Regions from separate parts of the Mesorhizobium sp. Pch-S genome, predicted to be linked through region 2. Evidence: riboswitches for the same ligand, from Rfam matches in the RefSeq annotation. Region 2 holds a riboswitch; the other holds the start of a gene.
The links. A riboswitch is a leader RNA that binds a small molecule or an ion and turns the genes downstream of it on or off. The one in region 2 is predicted to bind cobalamin.
Positions count from the first base shown of each region.

Region 1: linked by a shared signal. The riboswitch ahead of C1M53_RS11350 (ABC transporter ATP-binding protein) and the one ahead of C1M53_RS23215 (DUF1852 domain-containing protein) in region 2 are both predicted to bind cobalamin.

Region 1 is NZ_CP029562.1:2,476,221-2,483,549, reverse strand. Features, by position in the region: partial or broken gene C1M53_RS32500 (NAD(P)-binding domain-containing protein) at 1-270, shown strand, start outside; gene C1M53_RS32495 (hypothetical protein) at 283-723, shown strand; gene C1M53_RS11375 (ester cyclase) at 785-1,171, shown strand; gene C1M53_RS32490 (hypothetical protein) at 1,240-1,599, opposite strand; gene C1M53_RS11365 (DUF899 domain-containing protein) at 1,596-2,393, opposite strand; gene C1M53_RS11360 (iron ABC transporter permease) at 2,549-3,562, opposite strand; gene C1M53_RS11355 (ABC transporter substrate-binding protein) at 3,565-4,512, opposite strand; gene C1M53_RS11350 (ABC transporter ATP-binding protein) at 4,534-5,418, opposite strand; cobalamin riboswitch at 5,492-5,698, opposite strand; gene zigA (zinc metallochaperone GTPase ZigA) at 5,845-7,062, opposite strand; gene C1M53_RS11340 (NAD(P)H-dependent oxidoreductase) at 7,284-7,329, opposite strand, start outside.
Region 2 is NZ_CP029562.1:4,956,616-4,963,944, forward strand. Features, by position in the region: gene C1M53_RS23200 (ATP-dependent helicase) at 1-322, opposite strand, end outside; gene C1M53_RS23205 (flavin reductase) at 506-1,057, opposite strand; gene C1M53_RS23210 (methionine synthase) at 1,144-2,178, opposite strand; gene C1M53_RS23215 (DUF1852 domain-containing protein) at 2,205-3,188, opposite strand; cobalamin riboswitch at 3,352-3,568, opposite strand; gene C1M53_RS23220 (helix-turn-helix transcriptional regulator) at 3,703-4,563, opposite strand; gene C1M53_RS23225 (hypothetical protein) at 4,687-5,073, opposite strand; gene C1M53_RS23230 (GlxA family transcriptional regulator) at 5,242-6,216, opposite strand; gene fdhA (formaldehyde dehydrogenase, glutathione-independent) at 6,336-7,329, opposite strand, start outside.

The sequences.
Region 1 (7,329 bases), 2.5 Mb from region 2:
CTGTCCGATTACGAGGCGACGTCCGGCATGTTCCGCATCGACGACCTGGCCGAAAAGCTCGATGGTCGCTTGATCGTGCAGCTGAGTTCGGGGACACCCCATCAGGCGCGTGCGTTTGGGGCCTGGGTCGTCTCCCAAGGCGGCAGCTATCTCGACGGCGCCATCGGTGCATGGCCCAGGCAGATCGGCAGTCCCGAGGCCGGGCTCCTCATTGTCGGCAAGGAAGACGTGTTTGCAGCCGCCGAACCTCTTCTGAAGCTGCTGGGCGGTGGTCTCAGCTACATGGGCCCCGATTTCGGTCACGCCAAAACCTTGTCGAATGCCGGACTGGCCTATTTTGCCGCGCACTGGATCGGTTTCAGCCATGGCGCCGCCGTCTGTGAGGCGGAAGGCATCGACACTGCCATGTTCGGCGAGATGATGGCGGGGATGGCCGCGTTCTTCAGCGAAGATATGCGCCATATGGGGCGCGTCATCGCCGAGGATCGTTTTGGCGATGCGGAGGCCACGATCCGGATCATCAGTTCCGATGTCGGCTTGCTTGCCGAGACGTCACGCGATCTCGGGATAGGCGCGCAGTTTCCGGATTTCGCTGCCGGCGTCTTTCGGCGCGCAAGGGATGCCGGGTTCAGTGCCGAAGAACCCAGCGCGGTGATCAAGGTGCTGCGCGAAGCAGCGGCGGAGAAGTCAATAAAGGGAACGCAGGCAACCGGATCCCTTTGACCGCATTGTTCATCGACGAACCCACCAGGGATACGTCCAGGGATGCGCCCAGGGATACACAATGACACGTGAGATGCTGGTCTCCGCCTATCGGGCCTATATTGGCTGCCTGAACCGGCAGGATTGGAACGAACTCCGGCGGTTCGTTCATGACGATGTCCGCTACAATGGTATCGAAGTCGGGCTTTCCGGCTACCGTAAGATGCTCGAGGGCGACTTTCGTGCGATCCCGGATCTTCATTTTCGGATCGAACGGCTGATCGCCGATCCGCCGCATATCGCCAGCCGCCTGCGGTTCGACTGCACGCCGACCGGCACCTTGTTCGACCTGCCCGTCAACGGCAGGCGGGTTCAGTTCGATGAGAACGTATTCTACGAATTCGCCGGCGGCAGGATCGAAAAGGTCTGGTCGATCATCGACAAGGCCTCGATCGCACGACAGCTTTGACGTCCTCGAAGGACAGCGTCGCAGATCACCGGACGCTGGGTCATGCAGGCTCGGTCATGCCCCTGTCCTCAGTGATCCGCCGAACGACCCGCCCGTACCAGCCTCAGCCATGGCGCCAGATGGAAGGCGCTCATCAGCAGATACATCACCACCATGCCACCGAGCGGCATTCCCGTCGCGGATGAGCACAGCATCTCGGCTGGTCCACCCGTGATGCCGGTCAGCAAGGCCATGGCGGCAAAAGTCGGCGAAGCCGCCAGTGCCAGCCAGTCCGACGCCGCCAGCGCGGGTGCATGGTCGAGCGCAGTACCGTCCGTTGCGGTTGGCGCTGCCGCATGGCCGACGGGCTTCACGCTGTCGCCGGTGCGGGCACTGGTCCGGCGAGGGGTTTCCTCGTCGGCCCAGATGGAGCAGCACGAGCGGCTCATGATTTCGCACTCGTTGCTTTGGCGCGCATCGCTTCTTCGCCGGCGTCTGAAATCGCGACCCATCCCTTGTCCGGCTCTGCTTCGGTAACGTAGCTGTCGTTCCAGTTCCACCATTTATAGGTCGGGGTCTGCGGATAGCCCTCGGGCGAATCCTCCCAGACTTCCTGGCGGCCGAGCGGTGTGATGTCGAGATAGTTCCAGGTGCCGCCCATCTGTTCGTCGGCACGATCGGCGATGAAATAGGTGCGGAAGATGCGATCGCCGTCGCGCAGGAAGACGTTGTGGCCGTGCCATTCGTCCACGCCGAAATCGACGTCGAAACTGTCGACGATGGTGACCCAGGGAATGCGGTCCCAGCCCATCCGGGCCTTCACACGCAGGATGTCCGCCTGCGGTGCGCGCGAGGCAAAGACCAGCGTGGTGTCGCGGGCATTGAGATGCGAGACATGGGCGACCTGGTCGGCCACCATCGAGCAGCCCCGGCAGGCATGGTCAGGCCAGCCATACACGCCGGGCTCGAAGAAGGCGCGGTAAAGGATGAGCTGCCGGCGGCCCGCGAACAGGTCATGCAGGCTTGCCTTGCCGTTCGGGGTCTCGAAGACATAGTCCTTGGTCACTTCCACCCACGGCATGCGGCGGCGCTCCGCGGCCAGTGCATCGCGGGCGCGCGTGTGGGCCTTCTCCTTCACGAGCAGCTGCTGACGCGCCTGCTCCCACGCTTCCGGTGTGACCACCGGCGGCCTGTGCAGGGCAGCCAGGATTTCGTCGCGTTTGTTTTCGGCGGATGTGGTCATTGTTCTGAACCTCCTTGTCAGGGCGATGCCGTGCCCGAGGTCGGAAGCGTCGTCGCTCATCACCCGGTGCTGGTGTCGGGCAGTGTGCCTTCGGAGGCCGAACAGTGTGAGTAACAAGTGTGGCGCTATTCCAAGGCGGTGGAATGGCTTCCGGTTCAGAACCGCTTGCGCAGCAGGGTGGCGACCACGAACAGCGCGCCAATCGAGCTGGTGATGATGCCGATCGGCAATTCCTGCGGCGGCAGGAGCGTGCGTGCCAGCAGGTCGCTGGCAAGCAGGAGCACCGCGCCGAAGACGGCGCAGGCAATGGCCAGTCGCAGATGCAACGGGCCGGCGAAGCGGCGCGCGACATGCGGGATCATCAATCCCACGAAGCCGATGACACCGGCAACGGAAACCAGGATCGCCGTCGACAGCGCCGCGGCGAGAAAGGTCAGCGTCCGGAAGCGCACCACCGGAACGCCGAGGCTTTCCGCGGTGTTCTCGCCGGCCAGGAAAGCGTCAAGCCAGCGATGATAGCGCAGCGCGAAAACGAGAATGACGGCTGCCCCGGCGACCGCCAGGCCGATATTGCCCCAGCGGGCGAGGCCCAGCCCGCCCATCGTCCAGAACAGCACTGAATGGGCGGCGCGCTGGTCACCGGCGAAGACCAGATAGTTGGTCAGCGCCGTGAACAGGAAGGAGACGGCAAGACCGGCAAGGATCAATCGCTCCGGGCCCTGGCCGCGTATGCGGTTGACAAGCAGCAGCACGACGAAGGCGGTGAGGATGCCGCCGACGAAAGCGGCGATCGGAAGCGTCCACACACCCAGGCGGTCGCCGAACACCGTGATCACCGAAACTGCACCGGCAGCGGCACCCGAGGACAGGCCGAACAGGAACGGATCGGCGAGGTCGTTGCGCGTCACCGTCTGCAGAAGCGCGCCGACCACGGCAAGGCCGGCGCCGACACAGATGGCGAGGATGGCGCGCGGGAGCCTGAGGTCGACGATGATCTTCTCCACCGGTGCAGTCACGCCGCCAGCGTCCAGGCCAACGGCATGGGCGAGTGCTGCGATGACGTCACCGAGCGGAATGACGGTCGAGCCATAGGCGATGGAGAGGAGCGCCAGCAGGATGACAAGCGCCAGACCCGTGCCGATGGCCAAGCCGTAGGATCGGCTGGGCACGCTCAGAAGGCCTCCGGGTGCATCGCCTTGGCGATCTTGTCGATGGCCTCGATGTTGGCCGGGCCGGGCGTCAGCTCCGCATAGCGCAGGGCAACGAAACGCTCGTTCTTGACGGCGTCGGTTTCTTTCATCGCCGGATGCGTCTTCAGGAAGTTCAGCAGCTTCCGGTAGCCGGCGTCATCCTGGTAGTCGAGCAGCACCAGGAATTCGGGGTTGCGGGTAGCGACGGTTTCCCAGTCCGTGTTGCCCCAGTTGGTGGGCAGGTCGTCCATGATGTTCCTGCCGCCGGCCGCCTCGATCATTGCCGTGGGGATCGCGAATTTGCCGGCAGTGAAAGGTTTGTCCTCGCCGGAATCGTAGAGGAACACACGTGTGCCGCTGCGGCTGCCGACCTTGGCGGTGATGGCGGCGAGCCTTTCCTTCCATCCGGCAACCAGTGCGTGGGCCTCGCTCTCCTTGCCGAAGATCTTGCCGAGCTTCTCAACGTCGCCGTACAGCAGATCCATCGAAGCCGCCGGCCGGTTCTTGTCGAGGTGGACGCAGCTTTCGCTGAGCACCAGCGTCTTGATCCCGTGTGGCGCCAGCGTGTCGGGCGTCACGTCGCCGCCGGGCTTCATGCCGTAGTACCAGCCGGCAAAGAAGAAGTCGGGCTCGACCGCCAGCAGGTTCTCCAGCGTCGGATATTTGGGTGCGAGTTCCGGGATCGAGCCTTGCGCCTTCTTGAAGGCGTCGTCGACCTTGTACCAGCCGGTGATGCCGGTCAGGCCGACGATCTCCGGTTGCAGGCCGAGCGCAAAGGCCATTTCCGACATGTTGAGATCGTTGATCACCGCGCGTTTCGGGGCGGCGTCGAAAGTCACCGGAATGCCGCAGCTGTCGACGGTGACCGGGAAGGCAAAGGCAGCAGACGAAAGAAGCGTGGCGGCAAGGCAGAAAGCGAGGCGTTTCATGGCGGCTCCGGATGGATCGGTTCAGCGGGAAAGGCGTATCGGCACGTCGAAGACCGTCAGTTCGCGATCCTGTTCGTCCGGATGAGGCAGTCTGAGCACGTCGATGCCAAAGACCTCGCGCACCAGCTCTGCCGTGAGCGTTTCGCGCGGCGTGCCGAGCGCGACGAGGCGCGCCCTGCTCATTACGGCAACGTGGGTGGCGAAGGGTGCAACCAGCGGCAGATCGTGCAGCACCGTGACGACTGCGATGCCCAACCTGGCGACGAACTCCAGCAATTCGCCGCGGGCGCGCGGGTCGAGATGGTTTGTCGGCTCGTCAAGGAACAGCACGTGCGGCTGCTGCGCGATCGCCCGCGCCAGCTGCGCGCGTTGGCGCTCGCCACCGGAAAGCGAGCCCATGCGGCGGTCGCGCAGGGCAAGCAGGCCGGTTCGCTCCAGCGCGTCGATCACGACATTGCGGTCGTCGCTGCGACGACGAAGTCCGGCATGGGGGATACGGCCGAGCCCGACATAGTCGTGGACAGCTAGCTGGGCATCCGGCTGATCGGATTGGCCGACCACGGCGATGCGGCGGGCCCGTTCCGCCATCGGCAGGCGGTCGAGCGGTTCGCCGTCGAGACTGACCATGCCGCCGACAGGTTTGAGCATGCCGCACAGCATGCGCATCAGCGTCGTCTTGCCGGCGCCGTTTGGACCGATGATGGCGAGCCTTTCGCCGGCGCGCACGTCGAGACCGACACTGTCGACCAGGGTGATGCCTTTTTCCGGCCGATAGCAAAGGTCGCGCGCCTGCAGGACAACAGCGCTCGTGAAAGCAGCTTCTGCGGCGCGTTGCGTTGCGCCGTCGAAAGGACGCGTCGCCCCATCACGCTGAAAAACGGCAAACCCTTCCAACTGATCCCTCATCGATCAGGTGCGGAAGGATGGCCAGAATGACGGGCTGTGCCGTCCTTGTAGCGTCCTCCCGGCACACCCCGTCCGGTCAACTCACTGCGATGGCAGGTCTCCTGGCTCGCGGATCGTTGCGCTGTCCTGCCTTCCCGGCACCTTGGCCAGTGGCGTTCTCGGACTTTGCTACCGCTTACAGTTGCGGGGGCAGCCACGGTCTGGGCCCTCGCGGGCTTCACCGTATTCCCTTTTCACCCCGGACCTTTCGATTCGAGGCACCATCGCCGGGGACCCTATTGTGACCGCTGCCGCCTGGCAATGGCGATTCGTGTCCGGGACCTGCGGTGGCGCGCCGCTCCTCTGGCGGAATGTAGCGGGCGCGCCGCGGGTGGCAGTCGCAGTCCTGGTGGCGGCCCTTGAACAGGGAAATCAGCGATTTGACGATCATGCGGCCTGCCCGCTCCAGCTCGGAAACGGGTCCGGAAGATCGCGCCACAGCTGCGGCGCGAAGACGGGCTCATCGACCAGGCAGGCGTCGAGTTCGGCACGAATTCGGCTTTCGTCCATCGGGTCGCAGCCGATGAAGACCAGTTCCTGGCGGCGGTCGCCCCACATCGGATCGAAATAGGGTTGCATGGCTTCCCGCCATGCCGGGTTGTCGGGCCATCGCTTTCGGGGGACCGCTGCCCACCAGAGCCCGCGTTTGCCGGTCCGTACCAGAGCGCCGGCCTGGCTCAATTCCCCAACATGGTCGGGGCGTGTCGCCAGCCAGAAGAAACCCTTGGCGCGCACCACACCTGGCCATGGCCGCCCGACGAATGCCTGCAGCTTGAAGGGGTCGAACGGGCGGCGCTCGCGGTAGACGAAGGAACGGATGCCGTATTCCTCTGTCTCGGGGACGTGGTCCTTGAAGCCGTTCAGTTCCTTGAACCAGAGCGGATGCTGTTCGGCCTGCTCGAAATCGAAACGGCCTGTGTCGAGCACCTTGTCGAGCGGCACGCGGCTGAAATCCGTCTCGACGAGCTCGGCCTGCGGGTTGAGCGAACGGATGATCTTGCGGGCCAGGTCGAGATCCTTTGCGGGCGTATCGGAAACCTTGTTGAGCACGATGACATCGGCAAACTCGATCTGTTCGACCAGGAGATCGACGAGCACGCGTTCATCCGAAGCGCCGAGTGCCTCGCCGCGGTCGCGCAGGAAATCCGACGACGAATAATCTCGCAGCAGGTTCGCGGCATCGACGACCGTCACCATGGTGTCGAGACGGGAGACGTCGGCAAGGCTGTTGCCTGCTTCGTCGCGAAACTCGAAGGTCGAGGCAACCGGCAGAGGTTCCGAAATGCCTGTCGACTCGATCAGCAGGTAGTCGAACCTGTCCTGTTCGGCGAGCCGGCGCACTTCCGCAAGGAGGTCGTCACGCAACGTGCAGCAGATGCAGCCATTGGTCATCTCGACCAGTTGCTCATCGGTCCGGGACAGATTGGCACCCCCGTCGCGTACCAGCGCGGCGTCGATGTTGACCTCGCTCATGTCGTTGACGATGACGGCAACCCGGCGTCCGTCGCGATTGTGAAGGATGTGGTTGAGAAGTGTGGTCTTGCCGGCGCCCAGGAATCCGGAAAGGACGGTTACGGGAAGACGCCTTCGATTGTGCGTGGGCATGACTGCTTTCCAGAGGCTGTAGTGAGGTGAACCTGGAGTGGTCCGCCTTGGGAGGAGCGACCAAATTCGGGAAGAGGTCACCAACGAGATTGTTACGTTGTAACATAACAAAATCGAAAGGCAAGCTGCATGCGGTCAGGGAGAAAAACAGGTCCGTTTGCAAGGTCGACGGTCCTTGCCGCACGAGAGCTTCCTTCAGAGGTCTCGTGCGGCAGGGAGTTTTATGCCGCGGCGCGCTGCTGTTTCAGGAACAGCCGGTTGCCTATC
Region 2 (7,329 bases):
CAGCCCAGGTCAGGCCTTCCGTCAGGCTGGCGGCACGATCCTTCATCACCTCGGCGGCGATGCGCTCGACGCGCTTGCTCATCTCGGTTGCCGCCCGGCGCGAGAACGTCATCAGGAGGATGCGCCGCGGATCGGCGCCGCGCACGATGAGATGCGCGACCCGATGGGCGAGTGTGTTCGTTTTGCCTGAACCGGCGCCGGCGATGATCAGCAGCGGTCCGCAGACCGCACCGTCTCCGTGCAGGACCGCTGCCTTCTGGCCGTCGTTCAGCTTCGACAGATAGGCAGGTTCCTCGATCGAATCACGGATGGCGATGTTCATGCGGCCATGAAGCATCGTTTCCGTTTCGTTCGCAATGGCCGCGGGCCGCCTTGCGACACCGGGTTACGCCAGCCTGCTCGGCAAGCTTTCCCATGCACGTCTCCAGCGGGGAGCGGAGAAACGGCGGCCGATTTGGGAGCCGGCACTCGGAAACGCTGGCATAGGGTTCGCCGACGTATCAGGCTAGCCTTTGAGATAGCGACGCATGCAATAGAGCAACGCTGCCTGTTCCTCGTTCTCGCGGACGTCTACCACGCGCCCGAAGAGGATACGGTGGGTTGCCTCGTCGACGGCATTGCTGAGTTCGCATTCGAAGCTGACCGAGGCGTCTGTCAGGACGGGAACACCCGTAAGACCTTCTGTCCATTCGCCAAGCGCAAATCGGTTCACCACCGCTGTCTTTCCGCCGAAGGCGTTGGAAAGGTTCTCGTGGCCCGGCATCAACGTGTTGACGCAGAAATAGCGTGCGTTTTCGAAAGCATGAAAACATGAGCTCGCACGATTGATACAGACGAGCAGTGTCGGCGGGGTATCGCTGACGCTGCAGACAGCGGAGGCCGTGAACCCGTAGCGCTTGCCGCCGGAACTGGTGCTGACGACATTGACCGAAGTGCCGAGGCGCGACATCCCGTTGCGAAACGTGGCTCTGTCCACAATGCCGAAGCGATGTTGCATCATATTCATTTTGATCTCCCGGGCGCGTTCGGAACGGGCAAAACCGAGGCGCTCGCGCAAGGCCGCCTGTCTCCCTACGGCGGGAACGGCAAAGCATGTCCAGACAGTCGACAGCATCGCACGGCTGTCTGGACGTGCCCCAGTCGTCAGGCCTGGGCTGTGAGTTCTTTTCGAACGATTTCCGCGCCTGCACTCAAGGCATTCAGCTTGCCTCTGGCTACTCGACGGGAGAGGGGGGCCATGCCGCAATTGGTGCAGGGGCACAGTTTGTCGGCATCGACAAACTGAAGTGCTCTTCGCAGAGTACCGGCCACCTCCTCCGGCGTCTCAATGACATCGCTTGCCACGTCGATGGCCCCGACCATCACTTTCTTTCCGCGAACAAGTTCGATGAGATCCATTGGAACGTGAGAGTTGTGGCATTCCAGGGAGATCATGCCGATGCTGGATTTCTGCAGCTTGGGGAAAGATTCCTCATATTGCCGCCATTCCGACCCGAGAGTCTTCTTCCAGTCTGTGTTGGCCTTGATGCCATACCCGTAGCAGATATGAACGGCAGTTTCGCACTTGAGCCCTTCGATTGCCTTTTCCAGGGTGGCAACTCCCCAATCGTTCACCTCGTCAAAGAACACATTGAATGCGGGCTCATCGAACTGGATGATATCGACGCCGGCAGTCTCCAGTTCCCTGGCTTCCTGATTGAGGATCTTGGCGAATTCCCAGGCCAGTTTTTCTCGGCTCTTATAGTGATTGTCAAAAAGCGTATCGATCATGGTCATCGGACCCGGCAGAGCCCATTTGATAGGCTGCTTGGTCTGCCGGCGCAGGAACTTGGCGTCTTCAACGAAAACCGGCTTTTGGCGCGACACCGCGCCGACGACTGTCGGGACGCTCGCATCATAGCGATCCCGAATTCTGACGGTCTCGCGTTTTTCGAAATCAACCCCGTCCAGGTGCTCGATGAACGTCGTGACGAAATGCTGGCGCGTCTGCTCGCCGTCGCTGACGATATCGATGCCTGCCTGTCGCTGATCGTCGAGGGACAAACGCAAAGCGTCCTGCTTGCCTTCGATCAACTCCTCATCCTGCAGTTTCCAGGGTGACCAGAGTTTCTCCGGCTGGGCAAGCCACGAGGGTTTTGGCAAGCTGCCGGCGGTAGACGTGGGCAACAGTGTTTTCATGATAGGCAGCCTTGTCTTTTGGTTGGTCAGCGAACGTGATTGACGGACCACTGCTCGAGGATGGACTTGTATGGTTTGATGAAGTGCTCCTCGGCGAACTTTCCCTGCTCGATCGCCAGCCGGCTACGCTCTTCCCGATCGTAGACGATGCGGGTCAATGAATAATCCTGGTGTTTCAGACTTGGCTGGTAGCACGCCCCTGCCGACGAGTTGGCGTTGTAGATCTCGGGTCGATAGATCTTCTGAAAAGTCTCCATCGTACTGATGGTGCCGATCAGCTCAAGATTGGTGTATTCTGCAAGCAGGTCGCCGATAAAATAGAAAGCCAGAGGCGCTACGCTATTCGATGGCATAAAATAGCGGACCTGCATTCCCATTTTCTGAAAGTAGTGGTCCGTCGAAGACAATTCATCTTGCCGGTACTCAACGCCCAATACAGGGTGCTGATTTTTGGTGCGGTGATATGTCTTGCTGCTTGAAGCGCTCAGACATATGACCGGAGGTTTGGAAAAATGCTTCTTGTAGGCATCTGAGCTCAGGAAGCTTCTGAACAGGTTTCCATGCAGATCTCCGAAATTTTCCGGCATGCTGAATTCCGGGCGGTTCTTGTTGTGCTCCGGCAGCAATACGCTGAAGTCGTAGTCTCGCACGTAGGAGGAGAAATTGTTCCCCACAATGCCTTGGATCCGCTCGTTCGTCTTTCGGTCAACGATGTTTGTTTTCAATATTTCAATTATCGGGAAGGCATTGTTGTTGCCTTCGGCGCCAATAATCATCTCAACCGAAATGATGTCGAGTTCGACAGAATAACGATCGCCCTTGGGGTTGTCCCAATGCGCCAGGGCATTGAAACGATTGTCGATCATCCTCAAGGCATTGCGCAGGTTTTCCTGGCGGTTCTCCCCTCGGGCCAGATTGGCGAAATTGGTCGTGATACGCGTATTGTCCGATGGGCGATAATCCTCGTCGAAACGAATACTCTTGAGGCGAAACGTAAAGTCGTCACTAATTGTGACCTGCCGGCGAGCGACAAGGGCCATGCGGGGAGTGGCGACTTGAATTTTGGGTTGAGACACGACTTACCCCAATGAGTTGGGGGCATGGGTCAGCGGACACATAGCAAGGCGGTCCGCTACGCGGCCTCCGCTACGGCACACCGGGACACCCCGCCCGTGGACGTTGTTTCGCCAAGGCAGGTCTCCTGGCTCGCGGGTCATCGCTTCTGTCCGTCTTCCCAGGGTTTCACCCCAGTGACATTCTGGACGTCAGCTCACCGCTTACAGTTGCGGGGGCAGCTTCGGCTTTCCCGAATATGACGGGGCACCGACTTCCCTCTTAGCCCCGGCGCGTTGCACGCAACGACCGGGGAACCTAGACGCCTGCACCTTCCTGCAATTGTCAGATGAAGTCAATAGCGCATAAAGAAATGTTTATATCTTTATCGCGTGCGTCAGCGTCGGATTTCGCGGCTCCGGCATGTCCCGGTTCCATCCTGCTTGTCGTGCAGTTGCACGCAGCATCACGTCACGCCGGTCGTTTCTTCAGCGGGATGATGTTCGGCGCTGCCTCAGCCTCTGCGGCGTCGCGGCCAACCGCTTCGCCGCGGGCAAGCGTCCTGCGCGTGTTTCCCTCGGGGATGCCTGTGGCAAGCTCCTCGAAATAGCGTGCCGGGGTTGTTCCCAACATGCGCTTGAACATGGAGATGAATGCGCTGACGCTGTCATAGCCGAGATCGCCGGCGATGTTGGTGACCGATTGGCCCTCGCCAAGACGCTGCAACGCCAGGCCGATATGAAGCTGTTGGCGCCAGCGAACGAACGACATGCCGGTTTCCCGCTGGAACAGCCGGCTCAACGTCCTGTTGCTGGCGCCGACGCGGGCGCCCCACTCGTCGATCGTGAAGCGCTGGTCCGGATGCTCGATCATCGCCTTGGTCAGCCGCAGAAGCCTCCTGTCGTTCGGCATGGGCAGATGGATCGGTTCCAGCGTTGCGGTCGCCAGTTCGTCGAGCAGCACGGCGATGAGCCTTCCCTCGCGCTCGCGGCCCATTGCGGCCGATGGCATCTCGCAGTCGAACCGCAGGATGAGCTCGTGCAGGAAAGGCTGGACGAACAGGATGCCGCAATCCTGGTCGAGCGAAGCGGCCAGGTCAGCATCGATGTAGAGGTTGAGGATCTTGATATGTCCCGCGACCCGGCCGGCATGGGAGACATCGCCCGGTATCCACATGGCGCAATGCGGCGGGACGGTCCAGAGCCCGCCGGCGGCCCGCATCGTCAGCACGCCGCTGATGACACACATCAGCTGCGCCTTGTCGTGATGGTGGGGCTCCGTCTCGCCGACGAAAGTCGTTTCGGTGATCAGGCTGAAGACGGGGCGTGGCACATCATCCACGTGTCTGAAGCCCTGTATTCGCGGAAAATCCACCTGCTTCTCCCGATCCGGGTCAGCCAAGCCGACAGCGTATCCCAAACCTGTGCGGCATGTCATCGAGGCTCAGGGAGCCTATCATCCGGCACGCGCCTCGAGCAGCACAAGCATGCCTCTGGCTGCCGCTCGCCTCTCGTCCGTCTCAAAAAGAACGGAGAAGCCGAACGCCTTGCTCGCGGTCACCGCCGCCAGCCGCACCGCCGCGCTGGTGGGTTTCTTGCCCTCGATCACGATCATGGCACGGCAGTACTTCCTGAAACGATCCTTTGTCCGCTTGAAGAACAGGGCCTTTTCCCTGCGCTCCTCGGCTGTTTCCGCGTGATGGTCGTCCGGTGCGTGATCGGTGATCAGGACGAACGGCGCCTGCCGGTCCAGAAGCCCTTCGAGTTCGGCGAGGATCGAGGCAGGCGATTGTCCTTCCTCCCGCGCGAAGACAAGCGGGAAGCGCGTATCGTCCAGGAACATTGATCTGTTTCCTTCAGCTGACCAGGTCGATCGGCGGACCTGCCGATGGCATGAGCGATATCCCAAGCATGCCACAGCGGCGTCCGGGCTGCTCTCGCGCCCCTGCCAACAAATCCCGTGAACCCGCCATTGCGGTTTCGCGCGGACTTTCCTGTCAGATATGGCCCGTCAGATATGGATAGCTGCCGTCCGCAGCTCCGACGGGCTCTGGCCGTGGAACTTCTTGAAGGTCCTGGCAAAGTGCGAGGCACTTTCGAATCCCGCTTCCAGGGCAATCTCCAGCATGGAAGCATCGGTGTTTGCGACAAGCGCCTTGGCATGGATCAGCCGCACGCGCTTGTAGGCATTGGCTGGCGACATTCCCGCCTTTTCCTTGAAAAGGCGCTCGAGTTGGCGCCGGCTCACGCCTACTTGCCGTGCCAGTTGGGTGATCGGGATGCGGTCGTTGATATGCTGCTCCATCGCCAGCAGCGTCGCCTTGATACGGACGTCCTCCGCTTCGTCGGCAAATGTGCGCCTCGCCTGCAGATGGAAGGGGGAGCGGGCGTGGTCGATCTGGAGGACTTCCAGCGCGTTGCGTTCGGCATCCTCGCTGATGTGGCTGCGCACGATCAGCGCCGCCATGTCGGCCGCGCTGCTGCCGCCGGCGCACGAGCCACGGTTCTCGTCGAGATGGAAGATCCTGTCCGAGCGGACGACATGGTCGGGAAACCGGTCCTGGAAGTCGCGCGCATGGAGCCAGCTGACACAGCACTCGTGGTTCTTCATGAGACCGGCATCAGCCAGGATGAACGTGCCGGTGCACAGGCCAATGAGCGGTACGTTTGCTGCTGCAGCGCGACGCAGATAACGCGTCGTCTCGGCATCGACGGGCTCCTCCACATTGAGCAGTCCGCCGACCACCACGATATGGCTGAAATGGGCCGGGTCCACGAAACCGGACGTCGGAACGACCTGCACGCCGCAGCTCGATTTCACGGGGTTCTTCGAACTTGCCAGCACATGCCAGTCCGCGCTGACGCGACCCGACCGGTCGAGTTCGTCGCTTGCCAGCCGCAGCGTGTCGATGAACAGCGCGAAGGCCGACAGGGTGAAGGAGCGGCCGAGGATAAAACCCACGCGCAGCTTTGCTGGGGAATTCATGGATCTATCTCCTGGCTCGAACACAATCCGGCAGCCTCCCGTTCCCATCGGAAAGCGGCGCAGGCCACCGGTTCTCCCAAAGCCTGCGCCAAGGCTGCGACATTTTTAGGTCGTACCGATCAGGCAGCTTTCGAAATATCGCCATGCGGGTCAAGCACGTACTTGACCGCCGCGCCCTGGTCGAAGCTCTCGTAGCCTCGCGCGGCGTCCTCGAGCGAGATCACCCTGGCGTTGACGATATCGGCGATCGGCAGGCGGTCATGCAGGATGGCCTGCATCAATTGCCGATTGTATTTGAGCACCGGCGTCTGCCCGGTGTGGAAGGATTGCGCCTTGGCCCAGCCGAGTCCAAGACGCAGCGAGAGGCTGCCGTGCTTGGCAGCCGCGTCGACGGCACCTGGGTCTTCCGTCACATAGAGCCCGGGAATGCCGATCGAGCCGGCAGCACGGGTGATCTCCATCATTTGGTTCAGCACGATCGCCGGCTGCTCGCCGCCGCTATGGCCGCGGGCCTCGAAACCGACCGCGTCGATCGCGCAATCGACTTCGTTGGAGCCGGTGATTTCAGCGATCATGTCGCCCAGCCTGTCGCTTTTGGAAAGATCGACGGCTTCGAAACCCACCCTGGCGGCATGGGCAAGCCGCTCCTTGTTGAAGTCGCCGACCATGACCACGGCAGCACCCAGGATTCGCGCCGAAGCGGCCGCGGCGAGGCCAACCGGTCCGGCTCCGGCAACATAGACGATTGAGCCGACACCGGCGCCGGCGCGGACAGCGCCATGGAAGCCGGTCGGCAGGATATCGGACAGCATGGTCAGATCGCGGATCTTTTCCATCGCACGGTCGCGATCGGGGAACTTCAGCAGGTTGAAGTCGGCATAGGGCACCATGACGTAGCGGGCCTGACCACCGATCCAGCCGCCCATGTCGACATAGCCATACGCGCCGCCGGCGCGGGACGGATTCACGGTCAGGCACACGCCCGTGTCCTGTCCCTTGCAGCAGCGGCAACGTCCGCAGGCTACGTTGAAGGGCACGGAGACGATATCGCCGACCTCGAGCATTTCGACGTCGCTGCCTTTTTCGATCACCTCGCCGGTGATCTCGTGGCCG